Regions from separate parts of the Agrobacterium sp. CG160-95 genome, predicted to be linked through region 3. Evidence: predicted binding sites of a transcription regulator. Region 3 holds the regulator's gene; each other region holds the start of a gene.
What was found. The regulator LexA, encoded in region 3, represses DNA repair genes until DNA is damaged. The targets are predictions, from matches to a motif close to TGTTCNNNNTGTGTTCNG.
Positions count from the first base shown of each region.

Region 1: a site for LexA is predicted at 2,739-2,756, ahead of recA (recombinase RecA). Genes of this name have one in related genera too.
Region 2: a site for LexA is predicted at 4,414-4,431, ahead of ACQZ63_RS16230 (putative DNA modification/repair radical SAM protein). Genes of this name have one in related genera too.

Region 1 is NZ_JBNWDU010000005.1:45,889-52,808, reverse strand. Features, by position in the region: gene alaS (alanine--tRNA ligase) at 1-1,357, opposite strand, end outside; gene recA (recombinase RecA) at 1,589-2,680, opposite strand; gene ACQZ63_RS17505 (carbohydrate kinase family protein) at 2,927-3,868, shown strand; gene ACQZ63_RS17500 (pseudouridine-5'-phosphate glycosidase) at 3,900-4,823, shown strand; gene ACQZ63_RS17495 (OmpA family protein) at 5,026-6,920, opposite strand, start outside.
Region 2 is NZ_JBNWDU010000004.1:381,942-388,861, reverse strand. Features, by position in the region: gene carB (carbamoyl-phosphate synthase large subunit) at 1-356, shown strand, start outside; gene ACQZ63_RS16240 (GGDEF domain-containing protein) at 439-1,578, opposite strand; gene ACQZ63_RS16235 (UdgX family uracil-DNA binding protein) at 1,731-3,176, opposite strand; gene ACQZ63_RS16230 (putative DNA modification/repair radical SAM protein) at 3,176-4,408, opposite strand; gene greA (transcription elongation factor GreA) at 4,630-5,106, shown strand; gene ACQZ63_RS16220 (glycosyltransferase family 4 protein) at 5,198-6,253, shown strand; gene ACQZ63_RS16215 (Lrp/AsnC family transcriptional regulator) at 6,285-6,752, opposite strand.
Region 3 is NZ_JBNWDU010000001.1:55,154-62,073, forward strand. Features, by position in the region: gene pdhA (pyruvate dehydrogenase (acetyl-transferring) E1 component subunit alpha) at 1-364, opposite strand, end outside; gene ACQZ63_RS00310 (FtsB family cell division protein) at 518-835, opposite strand; gene eno (phosphopyruvate hydratase) at 1,173-2,447, opposite strand; gene kdsA (3-deoxy-8-phosphooctulonate synthase) at 2,595-3,440, opposite strand; gene ACQZ63_RS00325 (VOC family protein) at 3,440-4,321, opposite strand; gene lexA (transcriptional repressor LexA) at 4,533-5,255, shown strand; gene ACQZ63_RS00335 (glutathione S-transferase family protein) at 5,696-6,379, shown strand; gene ACQZ63_RS00340 (ComEC/Rec2 family competence protein) at 6,396-6,920, opposite strand, start outside.

The DNA.
Region 1 (6,920 bases), on a different contig from region 3:
CGAGCTTTTCCTTCAGTTCGAACCACACCGTTTCGGTCGCCTTGTCGCCGGAACCAGCCCAGTGCGAGCGTGCTTCCGCCTTCTGGCGCTGCATGGCATCGGTGAAGCCGGAAATATCGACGCCGATCTCACGGGCGCGCAGCGCATCCTGCGTCAGATCGAGCGGGAAGCCATAGGTATCGTAAAGCTTGAAAGCGGTTTCGCCGTCCAGCATATCGCCCTTGTGCAGGGTCGAGGTCGCGTCGGAAAGCAGCGACAGGCCGCGTTCCAGCGTCTTGCGGAAACGGGTTTCCTCAAGCTTCAGCGTCTCGGAGATCAGCGCCTCGGCGCGAACCAGTTCCGGATAGGCGCGGCCCATCTGCTGTATCAGCGCCGGCAGCAGCTTGTAGATCAGCGGCTCGCGCGAACCGAGAAGCTCGGCATGGCGCATGGCACGGCGCATGATGCGGCGCAGAACGTAACCACGGCCCTCATTCGACGGCAGGACGCCATCGGCGATCAGGAAAGCGGAGGAGCGCAGATGGTCGGCAATGACGCGGTGGCTGGCACGCTTCTCGCCCTCTGCCGGAACGCCGGTCGCTTCGACGGAGGCCGAAATCAGCGCCCGGAACAGATCGGTGTCGTAATTGTCGTGTTTGCCCTGCAACAACGCCGAAATGCGCTCGAGACCCATGCCGGTGTCGATAGAAGGGCGCGGCAGATCGATGCGCTCTTCCTTCGTCAGTTGCTCATATTGCATGAAGACGAGGTTCCAGATTTCGATGAAACGGTCGCCATCCTCTTCCGGCGAACCGGGCGGTCCGCCCCAGATATGATCGCCGTGGTCATAGAAGATTTCCGAGCAGGGACCGCACGGACCGGTATCGCCCATGGCCCAGAAATTATCGCTGGTCGGAATACGGATGATGCGATCGTCAGAGAAACCGGCGATCTTCTTCCAGAGATTAAAAGCCTCGTCGTCGGTGTGGTAGACCGTGACCAGCAGACGGTTGCGATCGATGCCGAATTCCTTGGTGATCAGGTTCCAGGCATGGGTAATCGCCTCTTCCTTGAAATAGTCGCCAAAGGAGAAATTGCCGAGCATTTCGAAGAACGTGTGGTGACGGGCCGTATAACCGACATTGTCGAGGTCGTTATGCTTGCCACCGGCGCGCACACATTTCTGCGCGGAAGCGGCCGTGGAATAAGGACGGCTTTCGAGACCGGTGAAGACGTTCTTGAACTGCACCATGCCGGCATTGGTGAACATCAGCGTCGGATCGTTGCGCGGCACCAGCGGGCTGGAGGGCACAATCTCGTGTCCGTTCTTCTTGAAGTAGTCGAGAAAGGTCGACCGAATTTCATTCACACCGCTCATGCCCACACACCGCTCACAGCTGGAGTCCATCACCGCCATCCCGAATGATGGCTATCTTGCAAAATCAAAGGCTTTTATCGTCCGCATCCTGCCCTGTCCAGCCATGGAGGCGCACCAAGGCGTCTAGGCAAAGAAAAAGGGCCACGCGAGGAAAATCGCACGACCCTTTTGATCCATACCGGCTCATGCCGGCAAAGCCACCGGACGCGAACGCCCGGACCTTCGAATGCATCAGCCCTCGTCGGGACCGTCGTCGCTTTCGCCAGCTTCCGGGCCGCCATTTTGCAGGAACCGATCGGCGATCAGACCGGCGTTCTGGCGCAGCGCCAGTTCGATCTCGCTTGCCATTTCCGGATTGTCGCGCAGGAAGGTCTTGGCATTTTCACGCCCCTGCCCCAAACGCTGGCTGTTATAGGAGAACCATGCACCGGATTTCTCGACGATACCGGCTTTCACGCCGAGATCGACAAGCTCGCCGGTCTTGGAAACACCTTCGCCATACATGATGTCGAATTCCACCTGCTTGAAAGGCGGTGCCATCTTGTTCTTGACGACCTTGACGCGGGTCTGGTTGCCGACAACCTCTTCACGCTCCTTGACGGCGCCGATACGGCGAATGTCGAGACGCACCGAGGCGTAGAATTTAAGCGCATTACCGCCCGTCGTCGTTTCCGGCGAACCGAACATGACGCCGATCTTCATGCGGATCTGGTTGATGAAGATCACCATGCACTTCGACTTGGAGATCGAGGCGGTCAGCTTGCGCAGCGCCTGGCTCATCAGACGTGCCTGAAGGCCCGGCAGGCTGTCGCCCATCTCGCCTTCGATTTCGGCACGCGGCGTCAGCGCCGCAACCGAGTCCACCACCAGAATGTCGACGGCACCGGAGCGCACCAGCGTATCGGTGATTTCAAGCGCCTGCTCGCCCGTATCCGGCTGCGAGATCAGAAGGTTCTGCAAATCCACACCGAGCTTGCGGGCATAGACCGGATCGAGCGCGTGTTCGGCATCCACGAAGGCGCAGATGCCGCCCTTCTTCTGGGCTTCCGCGATCGTCTGCAACGCAAGCGTCGTCTTACCGGAGCTTTCCGGGCCGTAAATCTCAACGATACGCCCCTTCGGCAAACCGCCGATACCGAGCGCTATATCCAGGCTGAGAGAACCCGTCGAAATGGTCTCTACTTCAACCACGTTTTCATTGGAACCGAGCTTCATGATCGATCCCTTGCCGAACGACCGTTCGATCTGGGAGAGCGCCGCTTCCAGTGCCTTGCTTTTATCCACCGATTTATCCTCTACGAGACGCAAAGAATTTTGTGCCATCCGATCCACCTTTAGGTTATTGAAGCCGCACAGGCAATGAAGCAGTATGGAAATAGGATGTACTCTATTTGTTCTCATATCGCAAGGCGCAGCCAGCATATTGAAAACAAATAGCGATAAGTGGTTTGTTCTGCTTTCGTTTTTCCGTGTCCGGCCTATCGCTGCGGGCCGGATGTGAAGGGGAACAAACAGAAGATTGGGACGAATCGTCCACCTTTTCCATTCGCGAAAGAGGGAAACACAAGCGTGAAGAAAATACTCGTTCTGGGCGGCGCGCATATAGACAGGCGCGGCATGATCGAGACTGAAACGGCGCCCGGCGCCAGCAATCCTGGCTCATGGATGGAAGAGGCTGGCGGCGGCGGTTTCAACGCGGCGCGCAATCTTTCCCGGCTCGGGTTTGCCGTCCGTATCATCGCACCGCGCGGCGGCGACGTGACCGGCGAAGCGGTGGCGGAGGCAGCAAGGCAGGCGGGCGTGGAAGATACGCCCTTCGTTTTCCTCGATCGCCGCACGCCAAGCTACACCGCCATTCTGGAGCGCGACGGCAATCTTGTCATCGCACTTGCGGATATGGACCTTTACAAGCTGTTTTCGCCGCGCCGACTCAAAGTTCGCGCGGTGCGTGACGCGATTACCGCGAGCGACCTTCTGCTTTGCGATGCCAATCTGCCGGAGGATACGTTGAAGGCGCTCGGTCTCATTGCCCGCGCCTGCCAAAAGCCGCTCGCGGCCATCGCCATTTCGCCCGCCAAGGCGGTGAAGCTGAAGGACATGCTCGCCGATATAGACATTCTCTTCATGAACGAGGCAGAGGCGCGCGCGCTGACGGGACAGACGGCAGACAATGTTCGCGACTGGCCGGGTATTCTCCGCAGCGCAGGCCTTGCCGGCGGCGTCATCACCCGTGGCGCAAGCGAAGTGGTAGCCTTCAACGCGACGCAAACCGCAAGCCTCCACCCACCAATCATCCGCGAGGTGAAAGACGTAACCGGCGCCGGAGACGCCATGGCGTCCGGTTATCTCGCGGCGATTACGGAGGGCAAAGCCATCACTGAGGCCCTGCGACTGGGTGCCGCGGCGGCCGCCATCACCGTGCAATCGCCTTTCGCCACCGCCCAAGACCTGTCAAAAGACAGTGTCGAGACCATGTTGGGGCTTGTCCCCAAGGCCGAAATGCTGGCATGAACCCGTTTTTTTATAGTCTGGAACAAACAGAATGACCCGCCCCATCTCCCCGCTCCTGCCCATCGTCTATTCGCAAGAGGTTGCCGCTGCCAAACAGCGCGGCGCGCCGATCGTCGCGCTGGAATCGACCATCATCACCCACGGCATGCCCTATCCCGGCAATATCGAGATGGCCGAAGGCGTCGAACAGATCATCCGCGATCAGGGAGCCGTTCCGGCAACCATCGCCGTCATTCACGGCACGCTGCATATCGGCCTCGAGAAGGAGCAGCTCGAAGCGCTTGCCCAGACCACCGACGCCATGAAGGTCTCGCGCGCCGATATTGCCTTTGCGATTGCCGAGCGCCGCACCGGTGCCACGACAGTGGCAGCCACCATGATTGCCGCTGCCCGCGCCGGCATCCGCGTTTTCGCCACCGGCGGCATCGGCGGTGTGCACAAGGGCGCGGAGGAAACCTTCGATATTTCCGCCGATCTGACCGAGCTTGCCAAAACCGGCGTGATCGTCGTCTGCGCCGGCGCCAAGGCCATTCTTGACATCCCGAAGACGCTGGAAGTTCTCGAAACCAACGGCGTGCCTGTCGTGACTTTCGGTTCGGAAGAGTTCCCGGCTTTCTGGTCGCGTTCGTCGGGCCTTCCCAGCCCGCTGTCGCTCAACAGCCCTGCAGCCATCGCCAATTTCCAGACGACCCGCGAACAGCTTGGCATCGATGGCGGTATGCTGATTGCCAATCCCGTGCCGGAAGAGGACGAAATTCCGCGCGAGGAGATGGAAATCTACATCAATCGCGCCATTTCCCACGCCGAGCGCGAGGACATCACCGGCAAGGCCGTCACGCCCTTCCTGCTCGGCGATATCTTCCGCCTGACCGACGGCCGCAGCCTCGCGACCAATATCGCGCTCGTACGCAACAATGCCCAGCTCGCAGCAGAGATTGCTGTGGCGCTTAACTAAGCGTTAGAGGCTGGATTATCCTCAAATTTGAGGATTATGGCAGGGTGAGAAGCATCCCAGTCATGCCGGATTTGATCACGCTGCCCCCCGGATCTGGTCCGGCGTTACGGATAATGTGTCGGACTGGGAACTTTGCTACCAATAAAAAAGCCCGGAAAGCTTTGCGCTTTCCGGGCTTTCATTTTTCAGTTCCTGAACCTTATCAGTTCTGGGCGACCGGTCTTACCAGCGGTGTCACGCGGCGGATGGTGACGCGGCGGTTCTGCTGTTCCGGGCCGAGTGTCTGAACCTTCAGGTAACGCTCGCCGTAGCCTTGCGTCGCCAGGTTTTCCGGCGGAATGCCGTAAACATCGGTCAGGACATTGGCGACGGAAGCGGCACGCTCGTCGGAAAGAACGAGGTTGCTTTCATCCGAACCAACGGCATCGGTGTGGCCTTCGATCAGGAAGGTTTCCGCCGGGTTCTTTGCCAGCGCCTTGTTGATCGCATCCGCTACCTTCCGCAGCGAACGGGCCTGCGCCATCGGAATGTCAGCGCTTCCAGTGGCAAATGTGATCGTATCGAGGTCGATACGGCGCACCTTGTCGCGGATACGGGCCGAATAACGCACTTCATCCAGCGAGTAGACACGCTCCACCGGCTCGACCGGCGGCTGCTCCAGGAAGCGGTAATAATCGCGGTCCGGATCGCTCGACGTGTCGATGATGTAGTCACGAACCGGAATGCGCAGACGCATCGGCGGCAGGTCGAGGCCGGGATCGCGATAGACATATTCACGGTCCGGTTCGTCCATCAGTTCCGGTGCATAGAACAGCACATATTCCCGGCCACGGTCATCGATGCGCGAACGCTGGATGACGTCACCATAGCGGTTGCGGATCGTCACCACCTGCGTGCCGTCGCGACGCTCGACGGTCTCGCGGACACGTCCGCCGGGTAGGCGCTCGTAATAGGGCTCGCCGCCATCGCGGATGAAGCGCTGATTGTCGTCGCCGCGCACAACCACGCGGTCGCCAAACTGCAGGATGATCGGCGCATCGCGATCCTGATCGCGCCGGCCGCCTTCGCGCGGCTGCCATTCCCGCGCACCTTCCGGCCGGTCATATTGCGGACGGCGGTCGACACGCTCGCCCTGCTGAGAGGTAATCGCCTCCATCTTCACGGGCGGCGGAGCCTTGCCTCCGGCAGCACCGGCGCGCTGCGCTTCGGCGTCGGAAGTCGGCACCTTCACGTCACCGGCCTGCTCACGCTCGCGGCGGCGTTGCTCGCGTGCCTGGTTGTTACCTGAGCGCTCCACTTCCTTGTCGCTGTCGAGAACGGCGGCACCCTTGTCGACGGGCAGAATGACGGTGTCGGCAGTCTTGGACGGGTCCTTGGCTATAGCCTTGGCCTTGTCCAGTTCCTGCTTCGTCGTCGGAGGCGCTTCCGTCTGCGGAATGGCGACCTGATTGGGGACGGCTTCGCCGGCAGGCGCCTGTCCTGTCGTGGCACCGCTTGGCGGCGGAGGTGTCGGAGCACCCGGCAGCGGCGCTGCAGGCTCCGTCTTGCCCTGGCCTTCTACCGGCTGCTTTTCAGAAGGCTGCTGGCCGGGCGCAGGATTGGGCTGAGCTTCCGGAGCCGGTGGCCGTGCCGGTGTCGGCGCTTCCGTTGGAACAGGAGCCTCCTTTACAGCTGGCTCAGGAGCCGCTGGCTTTTTCTCCGGAACGGCCTTTTCGGCGGGTTCCGATTTCGGTTCCGGTGCTGGAGCCTTTTCCTCTACCGGCTTTTTCTCGGCGGCGGGCTCGCGCTGTTTCGCCGGCTGCTCGGTATTTTCAGGGCGTGCGGCTGGCTGTTCGGCCGCCGGCTCCGGCTTGCGCGGACGTGCGGGGCGTTGCTCGCCCTCGCCTGCCGGCTGCTCGGCCCGAGCCGGTTTGCGCGGCCGTTCCTGCGGCTGCTGCTCCGCGGGTGCAGGTGCGGCTTCGGGCTCAGGCTGCGGGCGCTGCTTGCGGGCGGGTGGTTGTTCAGCTGGCGCCGGTTCCGGTTGGGCTTCGCGCTGCTGCTGCTGCCGTTTCGGTTCTGGCTGAGGCTCGCGTTGCGGCTCGGGCTGAGCTTCACGCT
Region 2 (6,920 bases), on a different contig from region 3:
ACCGCGTATTGCCCGCAATCCGTATTCTGGTCGAGAGCGGCTTCAGGGTATTGGCAACCGGCGGCACCCAGCGTTTCCTTGCTGAACAGGGCATCAACGCCGAGAAGATCAACAAGGTGCAGGAAGGTCGTCCGCATATCGAAGACGCCATCCGCAACCGGCAGGTCCAGCTGGTCATCAACACCACCGACAGCAACAAGGCGATTTCCGACTCGAAGTCGCTGCGCCGCGCAACGCTGATGCAGAAGGTGCCCTACTACACGACGATGGCCGGTGCCGAAGCAGCAGCCCTTGCCATCAAGGCGCTTAAGGCCGGCAATCTGGAAGTGAAGCCCTTGCAGAGCTACTTCCTGTAAAATCAGCCGACAACGAAGATCATGGAAACGCCGCGGGTCATGCCTGCGGCGTTTTGCATTGTCTCACAAAAGCTCAAAAGTCTCACGCAGCCAGGGCTTCGCGCACGCAATTGCGCCCATCCGTCTTGGCTCGGTAAAGGGCGCGGTCCGCCATTTCCGCCAGGGTCTGAAGATCGCAGCGCATATTGCCGCTGGTTGCGACGCCGATGCTGATCGTCACCCCGACACGCAAACCGCCGCAATCGACTTCGGTTATCGCAATCGCATCGCGAATGCGTTCTCCGATCATGCAAGCCTTTTGAACACCGGCACCCGGCAGGAAGATGATGAACTCCTCGCCACCGTAACGCGCCAGCACGTCACCACCGCGTATGCTGCCGCCGATACGCTTCGCCACTTCCTGAAGAACGCTGTCGCCGACGGCGTGGCCGAAGCGGTCGTTGATTGATTTGAAGTGGTCGATATCGAGCAGCATCGCCGCATCGTTGGGACCCGGCACCGCCGGCATGGCCTGGAAGAAAAAACGACGGTTCTTGACGCCCGTCAAAGGATCGGTGTTGGCGAGAACCAGCAATTTCCGCTCTGACCGCTCGGCTACCAGCATCATCACGAACAGCGCAATGGCGAAGTTCAACATGATGATCAAGAAAAACGCATTGACCAGATCGATGGCGGCGTATTGGGGCAAAAGCACGCTCTTTGCCACCGACAACGAAATCAGGCCGGAAATACCCGCAATCGCGCCCAACGCGAAGCGGGACAGGAGTGGCTCCTCGCGCCACCGCGCGAAAAGCCCGCCAGCTCCCGCAAGATAGGCCACAGCCGCACAGCCGTTGAACAGGGCCGCACGATAAGCGTTATTGTCAGCCACCTGCTGTGCAAGGACAATTGCCAGCAAGGCAATCAAACAGACAGCTGATACTGTCCCCCTGCTGGCAGCACGTCCATCGCTCACGATTTTCAGGCCAAGCCAGATTAGCGCATAACCCACGATACCGAAGACGATGCTGCCGAATTGCCACAAGGCCGGAGACATTATTCCCCATTCGCCGTACCCAGCGAGCGTGGAGCCGGCAGCCATGGCTGCGAAGCCTGCTGCAAGAGCTGTCGGGCCGTGCAAACCACGATTTGTGAGCTTCAGATATATAAAACTCAGCATTCCAACAATGTAAGAACACTTTTGCATCAGTATCACTGTTGCAAGATCTAGCTCGCCGAGCATCATACATCCACGCAATGAATAAATATAAATATCTTAGTTATAGTATAAAGTATAAAATTTCAATAAAAATAACCAATAAACAAAAATTTAATCATATCGATGAAGACATCGATGATCATTCAATATAGCATAGCAACACACAAAAAAGTCTATTAGAATAAGCTTATAAAATCAATTTCATTCCTGAAATTCTGCATTTCCGCCTCCTTCTGCTGCGAGTCGGGAAGGCGAAGAAGATAGGAAGGGTGCACCGTGACAAAAAGCGTCCGCTCCTCCTGCATCGGTATCGGGCGACCCCGAACCTCGGACACCTTTTCCTTTCCGCCTGTCAGCGCATAAAGCGCAGTTGCACCCATGGCAACGATAAGCTTCGGCCGTACCAGCTCGATTTCCTTGTTAAGCCACCAGCGGCATTGCTGCACCTCGCCCGCATCCGGCCGCTGGTGAATGCGCCGCTTGCCGCGGGCCTCGTATTTGAAGTGTTTGACGGCGTTGGTGACATAAAGCTTTTTGCGGTCAATACCGGCTTCAACCAACGTCCGGTCGAACAACTGACCAGCGGGACCGACGAAAGGTTTTCCGGCAAGATCCTCGTGATCTCCCGGCTGTTCCCCGACGATCATCACTTTCGCATCTTCAGGTCCCATGCCGAATACTGTCTGCGTTGCCTTGCAATGCAGGGCGCAGCGCGTGCATTGGCCAGCCTCCCGCGCCAATGAAGCGAGAGTACCGTCCGGCGCCGGTGGCGGCTCTTCACGCGCCGAGGCCGCGGCCTGCAGGCGGTGATGGAATGGTTGCGGCTGGCTCGCAGCCTTTGCCGCCATCTCCAGCACCCGCGCCTCGGCACCGAGAACGAGACCTGGAATAAGCTCGGCTTCCGGCAAATTTTTCCAGTATTTCTTTGGCATCTCTGCCGTCATCGCTTTTATCTTCAGACGCGCCGGATTGAATATATTGGCATAATAGGTTCGCCACAGCTCGTCCGTTTCATCCGTCAGCTCAGGCTTGGACGCGGCCTGCCGCAATGTCTCCAGCACGTTTCCGTCCCACCGCGCGGAACCGTTCGGTGTCGCGATCAGCCAGTCCATATCCGTGAACCGCCGCTGGAAAAACGGGGCCGTGCGCTCGACGATGAAGTGATCCGGCTCGAACCATGCGACGAAGCGCCGCCGCCCGCCCTGCCCCTGCGGCAAGGATAATTCCTTGAAGCGAACAAAGGCCGTCATCTTGTGACAATCGCGGCGGACCGATTTTTCAAGCTGCCGGGCTTCGGAAACATCCGCATCGGACTTGAACTGCAACAGGGCGCGATCCCGCTTCAGCCGCCACAGCAACCGGTAAAGCAGTGCGAAACGACCCGGATCGCTATGACAGATAATCGCTTGCGCCAAAGTCACGAAGGAGGCTGGAACGGACACCTGCACGTCATCCGCACGGGCCGCCGGCAAAGGCTCTCCGGCAAAATCGAGAAGCCCGGCTTTCTCATCCCGCAACCGCCAGTCAATCGCCTCCGGCGGCACATTGGCGGCGAGAGCCGCGCGCGCCGCATCACGCCACTCGCCGAAATCGCCCCGCCCTTCCAGAACTGGGCCGTACATCACAGCAGCGATAATTGTTCGGGCTGCGGAGCAAACATCGCTCGCAAATCCGGTCGTTCAGTCAGCTTGCCCGGCGTCCAGCCGTCAGCAACGATGAAGGCCTTCACCTTTTTCAGGGAAACGCCGAAGCGGGCAATATCCTCCAGCCGCAACCGGCGAAACCGGCGTGAAGACAGGATCGAGGCGACCGTCTTGGTACCGAAGCCGGGCACGCGCAGCAATATTTCGCGATCCGCCACGTTCACGTCCACTGGAAAACGGTCGCGATTTTTCAGCGCCCAGGCAAGCTTCGGATCTATATCGAGATCGAGCATTCCGTTACCGCCGATCGCGGTTATTTCACCAATGTCGAACCCATAAAAACGATAAAGCCAGTCGGCCTGATAAAGCCTGTGTTCCCGCATCAAAGGCGGCTTGATGAGCGGCAGGTTCTTCGACGAATCCGGAATGGGGCTGAAAGCCGAATAATAGACGCGCCGCAAACCATAGCTGCCATAAAGCCGGGCGCTCGTGGACAGAATGGTGCTGTCATCAGCCCCATCCGCGCCAACGATCATCTGCGTGCTCTGTCCGGCAGGCGCAAAACGTTTGGTCTTTCGCGTCCTGACGGTCGGCTCCCCCGCCTCCTCGATCTTCAGGCGGATATCAGCCATCGAGCGGCGAATATTGGCGGGCTGCTTTTCCGGCGCAAAACGGCTGACGCCGCTATCAGTCGGCAATTCGATGTTGATCGACAGCCGGTCGGCGTAAAGCCCCGCTTCCTCAATAAGCTTTGGCGATGCTTCGGGAATGGATTTCAGATGGATGTAGCCGCGAAAGCCATGCGTGACGCGCAGTTCCCGCGCCACCCGCACCATCTCTTCCATCGTATGATCGGACGAGCGGATAATGCCGGAAGAGAGAAACAGCCCCTCGATATAGTTGCGCCGATAGAACTCCAGCGTCAGCCACACCACCTCCTCGGCAGTAAACCGCGCCCGCTCGACATTGCTCGAAGAACGATTGATGCAATAGGCGCAATCATAGATACAGAAATTGGTGAGCAGTATCTTCAGGAGCGAAATGCAGCGCCCGTCCGGCGCATAGGCATGGCATATGCCCGACCCCTCCGTGGAGCCAAGTCCGCCGGATGCAGCAGAGCTGCGTTTCGTCGTGCCGCTGGAGGCACAGGACGCATCGTATTTGGCCGCATCGGAAAGAATGGCCAGCCGTTGCCTGATTGACTTCTTCATGGTTATGTTCACTATATGTTCTATTGAAAAATGTCAATCTCATCTGTTAAAGCCCTGAACGAATGCAAGAAAATGCCCGTCTCAAATTTGCTGGCATTTCGTTGTCGTCTTCTGATATAGTCGGCTTAGTTATGATTTTGGCATGGTTCCGGAGTTCCCCTCCGGAACCTGTTTCTTTTTGTGTCTGCAAGTAAAGCGACAGGACTGCGAAGGATAAAAAAATGGTAGAAAAAGTACCGATGACGCACGGTGGATTCATCAAGCTGCAGGAGGAGCTGCGCTTTCGCCAGCAGGAGGAGCGTCCCCGTATCATCGAGGCAATTGCGGAGGCGCGCGCCCATGGCGACCTTTCGGAAAATGCCGAATACCACGCTGCCAAGGAAGCCCAGAGCCATAACGAAGGCCGCATCACTGAACTCGAAGACTTGACCGCACGCGCGGAAGTCATCGACCTGTCCAAGATGTCCGGTTCCAAGATCAAGTTCGGCGCCACCGTCAAGCTGATCGACGAGGATAGCGACGAGGAAAGAATCTATCAGATCGTTGGCGACCAGGAAGCCGATGTGAAGGCTGGACGCATTTCCATTTCCTCGCCCATCGCCCGCGCCCTCATCGGCAAGGAAGTCGGTGACAGCATCGAAGTCAACGCACCGGGCGGCGCCAAGGGTTACGAGATTCTCGCCGTACAGTGGGGCTGATCTGCCCTTTCATGCAATGCGCCCCTCGGGCGCATTGCATTGATATCCTGAACTGAACATCCTGCCTTAGCCGCAAAGACGGAAGCCCATCTTGTCCCACGCCAGTCTGAAAGATGTGCAGGTGCTTGCGCCGAACTTCAAGCGCAGGCTGTCCGGCGTTACCTCCACCATCGTGCAGCTTATTCCGGTACAAAACCGGCTGGGTCAGAAAGTGGCCGTCATCGGCCCGGGCCTGCCGCGGCATCTGCCACATGTTCACTTCCGTGATCTGTGGCGGCTCTGGCAAAACGGCCCGCTCAGCGGTCCGCGCATCTGGCACGCCCGCCGCAATCTCGAAATGTTGCCGGGCATTCTCATGCGTGACGTGCTGCGCATGAAGGTGAAGCTGATGTTCACCTCGGCGGCGCAAAGGCGACATTCCGCCTATACCCGCTTTCTGATTTCAAAAATGGATGCGGTCGTCGCGACAAGCGACCGCTCAGGCTCGTTTCTGGAAGTACCACACAGCGTCGTCATGCATGGCGTCGATACCGAGCTGTTTCATCCCGCAACCGGCCCGGAGGATACGATCGCTTCGACCGGCCTGCCTGGGCAGTTTCTCATCGGATGTTTCGGACGGGTGCGCCACCAGAAGGGAACAGACCTTTTCGTGCGCGCCATGATCGAACTTCTGCCCGACTATCCCGAATGGACGGCCGTCATCTCCGGCCGCGTGACCGCAGAGCACAAGGCCTTCGCCGACAAGCTCGTGGCCGATGTCGCAGCAGCCGGCCTTGCGGACCGCATCGCGTTTCAGGGCGAGGTGGACGAAATCAAGCCCTGGTATCGGCGGCTAACCCTCTATGTCGCACCGTCACGCAACGAGGGCTTTGGCCTGACGCCACTGGAAGCCATGGCGTCCGAGACGGCTGTCGTTGCCAGCAATGCCGGCGCCTATGAGGAAATGATCGTCAAGGGCGAGACCGGCATGGTCGTTGAGGCCGGCGACTACGCGTCCCTGCGGGATGCCATTAAAACCTATCTTGCCGATCCCGCTCTCGCCAGGGACCATGCCCGTGCCGGACTTTCGCATGTGCGCACTGCATTTCCGCTGGAAAAAGAGGCGACAAGCCTCGGCGCGATCTATGACGCGTTGCGGCGCGGGTAAGCGCCGGCGCAATCACTCAAAGGTCCGCCGATCAGATTTCCACCAGACCGACGCGTTTGACCTGACGGATGGTGAGCATGGTGCGCACGGTGTCGACGTTTTCGTCCGCTGTCAGAACCTCGATGACGAAATCCTGAAACTCGGTCAGGTTTCTGGCGATGCAATGCAGAAGGAAATCGCTTTCGCCGGATACCATCCAGGCCTGGCGCACCAGCGACCATCCGGCCGTCGCCGCTGCAAAGGCTTTCAGATTGCTGTCCGACTGGCGCTTGAGGCCGACCATGCAGAAGGCAACGAGATCGAAACCGAGCTTCGGCGCGTTCAACATGGCGTGATAACCCTCGATCACGTCGGCTTCTTCCAGCTTGCGGACGCGCCTGAGGCACGGCGGCGCGGAAATACCGACCCTTTCGGCCAGCTCCACGTTGGTCATGCGCCCGTCGCGCTGCAATTCGCGCAGAATTTTCAGATCGATGGCATCGAGTTCGACGCTGGTCACGGAGAGGTTCCTCGTTAAGCCGGAGAACTTCCTTGTACTACCAGGCGCAGGATTCGCAACAATATGCCGCCGGCCGGTCACAAAATTGCGCGCGCATCCACAACTGCCTTGTTGGTAACGCAAGGCTGCCCTTGAATAAAGGCACTAGACAACCTTAAATACCGGGCA
Region 3 (6,920 bases):
CTTTCGACAGGCCGCCCTTGCGGCCGGTCAACTCAGCCATGACGCCACGCGCGCTCATGCCCAGAGCCAACATATGGCCGTGGTCACGGTAAGCGGTGATGACCTGATCGCCTTCCTTCTGAGACATCTGCATGCCGACAACAACGGCTTCCTGCCCGATGTAGAGGTGACAGAAACCACCGATGAAGCCCATGCCGTAAAGCTGGCCGGCTTTTTCCTCGAAGCGACGGATGAGAAGCATCTCACGATAGGCGTGAAGCTCTTCTTCCTTCGAAAAGTCCGGGCTGTTCTTACCGGTGAATTCGCCTGCAGCCTTTGCCGTTGTCTTTCGGCCGGATACGGACGCGGTTTTTCGCGGCGCCATTCATCCCTCCCTGAGTTGCCGTTTGAATGGATAGATTGGCGCGTACCATATGCAAGAAAATGCCATGCAGCAATGCTTTAAACGCATGGCACATATTCACGCTAAAGTGCTGTGAATAAATCACAAATCATTAATTAACTTGATTTCGGTTAATTAGAAGTAGGTATTCATGATGACAATTTCGTCCGTACGGGACATATTCAACTGATAACGGGAAATCTCGTCAATCATGTCACGTTCGAGAGAACCGTCGCTCAATAATTCGACCTGCCGCTCCAGCGCAACGCGCGCCTGCGTCAGCTTGGCAAGCTCTGCCGTTCTGGCAATACGCTGCCGCTCCAGCCGCTCCGTCGCCTGAAGGCCGAAGTCGCCGTGGATGGAATGATACCCGAAATAGGAAAGAAAAGCGATCGTAATGGCCGGAACGATTAAACGGCCGAATCGTCTCTTTTTATGATGTCTGGTCCACATGCCGGAGAGAAGCCTTAAAACGCATAATGTGAGTCTCGAGACTAATGCGGATTGTTTAACTATCCGTTGACCTTAAAATTCCGCGCGGCTGATAGGCGCAAAAAAGCCCGCCAGAGGCGGGCTAATAATGACGACGATATCAGAGAGAGTTCGTTATGCCGAGCGTGATCCCGCATCAAGCCACAGCGCGTCTTCGCCGTGAAAAGAGTCCTTTCAACCCAGGGACCTGGGCTGACTGAACCCCGGATCAACTCGAGAGTGAGCAGTGCGGATAAACCGCCCATCCCTGAGACTGGCCCGCCAGGCGGCGGGCCATATCGCGAAACCCGAACGCGGATTATCCGCGCAGGATCGAACGGCCGGCGTAAGCAGCCTGTGGGCCCAGCATCTCTTCAATGCGGATAAGCTGGTTGTACTTTGCGAGCCGGTCGGAACGGGCAAGCGAGCCGGTCTTGATCTGACCGCAGTTGGTTGCGACCGCGAGATCGGCGATGGTGGAATCTTCCGTTTCGCCCGAACGGTGCGACATGACGGCGGTGTAACCTGCCTTGTGCGCCGTTTCGACTGCGTCCAGCGTCTCGGAAAGCGAACCGATCTGGTTGACCTTGACGAGGATGGAGTTGGCGACACCCATCTTGATACCGTCGCGAAGGCGGGCGGAGTTGGTGACGAAAAGATCGTCGCCCACCAGCTGGCACTTGTTGCCAATGAGATCGGTCAGCGCCTTCCAGCCATCCCAGTCGTCTTCAGCCATGCCGTCTTCGACGGAGATGATCGGATATTTCGCCACGAGTTCGGCCAGGTATTCGGCCTGCTCGATCGGCGAACGGGTCTTGCCTTCGCCTTCATAAACGTAATTGCCGTTCTTGAAGAATTCGGTCGCCGCACAGTCGAGACCGATGAACATGTCGTCGCCCGGACGGTAGCCAGCCTTTTCGATCGACTTCATGATGAAATCGAGTGCTGCCGGCGCGCTTTCGAGACCCGGTGCAAAACCGCCCTCATCGCCTACATTGGTGTTGTGGCCCTGTGCGGACAGTTCTTTTTTCAGCGTATGGAAGACTTCGGAGCCCATGCGCACGGCTTCGCGAATATTTTCTGCGCCGACCGGCAGGATCATGAATTCCTGGAAGTCGATGGGGTTATCGGCATGCGCGCCGCCGTTGATGATGTTCATCATCGGAACCGGCAGCAGATGCGCGTTCGGGCCGCCGACATAACGGTAAAGCGGCAGGCCGGAGGCTTCAGCGGCAGCCTTCGCAACGGCGAGCGACACGCCGAGGATGGCGTTGGCGCCGATGCGCGACTTGTTCGGCGTGCCGTCGAGCGCGATCATCATCTGGTCGATCTGGATCTGGTTTTCAGCGTCGAAACCGCCAATCGCGTCGAAGATTTCTGTATTGACGGCTTCGACCGCCTTTTCCACGCCCTTGCCGAGATAACGCTTGCCGCCATCGCGCAGCTCAACCGCCTCATGCGCGCCGGTGGAGGCGCCGGAGGGAACGGCGGCACGGCCCATGGAGCCGTCTTCGAGATAAACGTCGACTTCAACGGTCGGATTGCCGCGGCTGTCGAGAATTTCGCGCGCGATGATATCGGTAATGGCAGTCATGGTCTCTCCCTTGGGAATGGAACAGATATTTTCCGTCGCCTGTCTTAGACGATGGCGAAGAAATTACAATGACGGTGGGCAGCGGAAACGGCCCGCCCGCCATTAAAATCGATTGGCACAAAAGTGCCCGCCGTCACGGTCAGCCGATCAGGCTTTCGTAATCGCGTCGAAAGCCAGAAGCTTTTCGAGCAGTTTCGGCATGTCCTTCAGGTGGACCATGTTCGGGCCGTCTGACGGCGCATTGTCCGGATCCTCATGGGTCTCGATGAAGAGACCAGCCACGCCAACCGCAACGGCCGCACGCGCCAACGTCTCGACGAATTCGCGCTGGCCACCTGTGGAGCCGCCCTGCCCGCCCGGTTGCTGCACCGAATGGGTGGCATCGAACACGACAGGTGCGCCGAGCGCTGCCATGATCGGCAAAGAGCGCATGTCGGAAACCAGCGTGTTGTAACCGAAGGACGCGCCGCGCTCGCACAACATCACATTCGGATTGCCGCTCTCATTGAGCTTGGCAAGCACGTTCTTCATGTCCCAGGGCGCCAGAAACTGGCCTTTCTTGACGTTGATGACGCGGCCGGTCTTGGCGGCAGCAACGAGAAGATCGGTCTGGCGGCTTAGGAACGCCGGGATCTGCAGCACGTCCACTACCTCGGAAACGATGGCGCATTGCTCTTCCGTGTGGATGTCGGTCAGAACAGGAAAACCGAATTCCTTTTTGAGATCGGCAAAAACCTGCATCGCGTTATCCAGGCCGATGCCGCGTTTTCCGGAAAGCGAAGTGCGGTTCGCCTTGTCGAAAGAAGACTTGTAGACAAGCCCTATTCCCAGCTTGTCGCAAAGCTCCTTCAGCACGCCAGCGATCATGAAGGCATGTTCGCGGCTTTCCATCTGGCACGGACCGGCAATCAGCGAAAACCGCTCGGTATTCGAGAAGGAAACCTTGCTGGCGCCGTCGCCGGCAGTGACTTTAAGATTGTTCGTAACGCTCATCATTTTTCCTCGAAGGCGAAGGCAACGCCCTGACCGGGTGCCGCGGGCACCACCAGACGGCCGTCCGCTTTTGCGCAGGACACGCCATTAGCAGCAAGCACCGCCTCTGTCACGGCAAGATCGTGTGACGAAAAGACGATGCCCGCGCCGCGCAATCCGCCTTCGTTGCCATCCTGAGCATTCAGGGTCTGCCCGCCGAAAGGCGGTTTTCCGGTCAATCTGATGCTGGCATTGCCGGTCGCGAAAACCATATCACCGCCCGGAGACCATTTGCCTTCACAGGCAAACACTGTCTCGATCAGGCCCGCCACCTTCATATTGCCGCCGGAAAACAGGACGATTTCACTCAGGCCGGTGACACCATTGGCGTGGCGCTCCAGCATGGTGCGATCGCCCGGAAGGGCTTGAAGCCGTTGACAACTGAACAAAAAGAAATCCGCGGCCGCTCCGCTTGCCGCAAAAGCCAGCCGGAACGCCGCCTCGCCTTGCGAGCCATCCGACATCCGAACAGGCCGCGAAAACTCGAAAACATCGCCCGCCGAAAGGCCGGCTGCCCGAAACCGCTCATGGTCAACCAAGGCGTCTTCAGTCCTGGCGACAAGAGCCGAAAAACCCTCCTGCCCGTCCCGTTGCCGGAAGGCCACATCCCTGCCGGTGAACACATCACCCCTCTCTATTGACGCATTATATTTAGCCGGATCAGCAATTGCGAGCGGCTCCAGATAGGTGCCATCGGCGAAAAATACGCAGGCATTTTGGGTGCCGAAAGGATGCAGAGCCTCCGGCGCAACCGTAAAGCCAAGACTGACGAGGCGCTTCACGGCGACGCCTATGACTTCCACGGGCAAAACGAGATGGTCAACGCTATAGGGTTTCGTCATGAAAATGTATCCTGCCGGCCTTCCGCCCGGAGCATGCCGGGACGGTTTCGACCGCACAAAAGCACAATTGCGTGCTATGAGGCAAATCATCACAGCAACAGATGGCACCTTCACGAAATTTTAGGGGATTGCAGAACACATATGGAACATATAGTGTTCGTTCTGTATTTGTTTCGCGACTTCCACTACGATTCTAAAGGGTGTTTTCCTCATGCTCACGCGCAAACAGCAGGAATTGCTTCTCTTCATTCATGAACGAATGAAAGAGTCCGGCGTGCCGCCCTCCTTCGATGAAATGAAGGACGCACTCGATCTTGCTTCGAAATCCGGCATCCACCGCCTGATAACCGCTCTCGAAGAGCGCGGGTTCATTCGTCGGCTACCGAATAGAGCCCGGGCGCTGGAAGTCATCAAGCTGCCCGAGGCTTATACGCCGGGTGCAAGGCCGCAGCGCGGCTTTTCGCCGAGCGTTATCGAAGGCAGCCTTGGCAAGCCCAAGACGCCGGAACCGGCCCCTGCCCCCAAGACGCCGGCCAATGATCTGGGCGGGGCTGTCACCGTGCCGGTCATGGGCCGCATCGCTGCGGGCGTGCCGATTTCCGCCATCCAGAACAACACCCATGATGTGGCCGTGCCAGTAGACATGCTTGGCACGGGCGAACATTACGCTCTTGAGGTCAAGGGTGATTCGATGATCGAGGCCGGCATTTTCGACGGCGACACAGTCATCATCCGCAACGGCAACACCGCCAATCCCGGGGACATCGTTGTGGCTCTGGTGGATGACGAGGAAGCCACGCTGAAGCGCTTCCGCCGCAAGGGAGCCTCCATTGCGCTCGAGGCGGCAAACCCAGCCTATGAGACCCGTATCTTCGGGCCCGACCGGGTGAAAATTCAGGGCAAGCTGGTGGGGCTGATCCGCCGCTACCATTGATCTTATCGAACCGAACGTATTCACTTTACAATAGGCGTCATCGTGAAGATGGCGCCTATAATCGGGTTTGGCTGTTTCCAAACGTGGCGTGCTTTTGCGGGTGCACGAGGATATGCGCCATTCAGCCTATGCGCGTTGCCCTTTCTAAACTGAGTTCCTACTCCATAAAGATGCTTCGGTTTCGCTACAGGCGTGGTGGCGAATGGGCTGTTCGCTATAATTGTCGAAGCGATCCCATCCGCTGTTTTTTAGCGACGTTGTTCTGTCGTGTTGCGCAGTCAGTTTTAGTGGTCACCAAAGGGTGACTTATCGCAAGGCGCGCTCTCAGTGACCCCACATCACCATTCATCAACGGCGTTTATGGGAGCCATGGATAATTTTCGATATTCCGTGAACGCTTGGCAGGTGTAGAAATACGCGTCATATCCGGGAGATACGCCATGTACGATCTTTATATAGCCAACAAGAACTATTCTTCATGGTCGCTGCGGCCGTGGGTATTGATGCGCACGCTCGGTATCGCCTTTGATGAAAAGCTCATTCCGTTCGGCGAAGGCGTCTCCTTCTCCTCCTTTTCGCCGACGGGCAAGGTGCCCTGCCTGGTCGACGAGGGTATGACGGTTTGGGAAACGCTTTCGATCGTCGAATATCTTGCTGAAAGACACCAGAGCGTCTGGGCAAGCGACAAGCATGCGAGGGCATGGTCGCGTTCGGCCGCAAGTGAGATGCATGCCGGCTTTTCCTCGCTGCGCAATCTCTATCCCATGTCGGTGGGCATTCGGGTCAAACCCAGGGGCGGCGATGCCGGACTTAAGGCCGATATAAAGCGGATTGATGCGTTGTGGAGCGAGGGTCTTACAAAATTCGGCGGGCCATATCTTGCCGGTCAAAAGTTCACGGCGGTCGATGCTTTCTTCTGCCCGGTTGCATTCCGTTTCCAGACCTATGGCAGCGCGGATCTTTCGCCAGCAGCGAAAGCCTATTGCGACCGGCTGCTCGCCCTGCCTGCCATGCAAGAATGGTACGAGGCCGGTTTGAAGGAGAGCTGGCGCGACGCTGGTCATGAAGAGGAAGTTGGCGAGATCGGCGAATTGACTGAAGATTTGCGCGCCAAGGCCCGATGATCCATGCTGGCGGCAGTCATTGCGACGCCGCCAGCAGCCGGATGATGGGCTGCGGCAGATCACGGTCGAAACGTCCGCTTTTCCAGTCGTAATAACGGTGCTGGCTCCAGGGCCTGTCCGTTCCGGCGATTGCGGCGCGCAGCCCGCTCGCCACACCCTCCTCCCTCTTGTCAGCAAAATCTATTTCCACGGAACCGAGACGCCGCAAGATGTCACGGCTGAGCAGGAGTGCACCCGAGCGGCACTGAGAAAAAGAGGTTCTGCGGGAAACAACGACGATATCGGCAATATCGCAGGCTTTTCCGGCGAAGCGGCCATCTTCCAGAACGACAATCCACTCTCCGCTCGCGGCGCTCGCTACGCACCATATGTCTTTCCTGCAGGTGAAGACGCCAGCTTTGGCGTCTTTGAGCGCCGCCGTCATCTCGCGCACCACCACAGCCATGTCTTCCGGCGACAGTTTCGATCTCGAGGCAGAACCAGCAGTATTTGCCGTGCTCTCGCCATTTATAAAACCCGGCGGCACGGTTTTTTCCGGCAG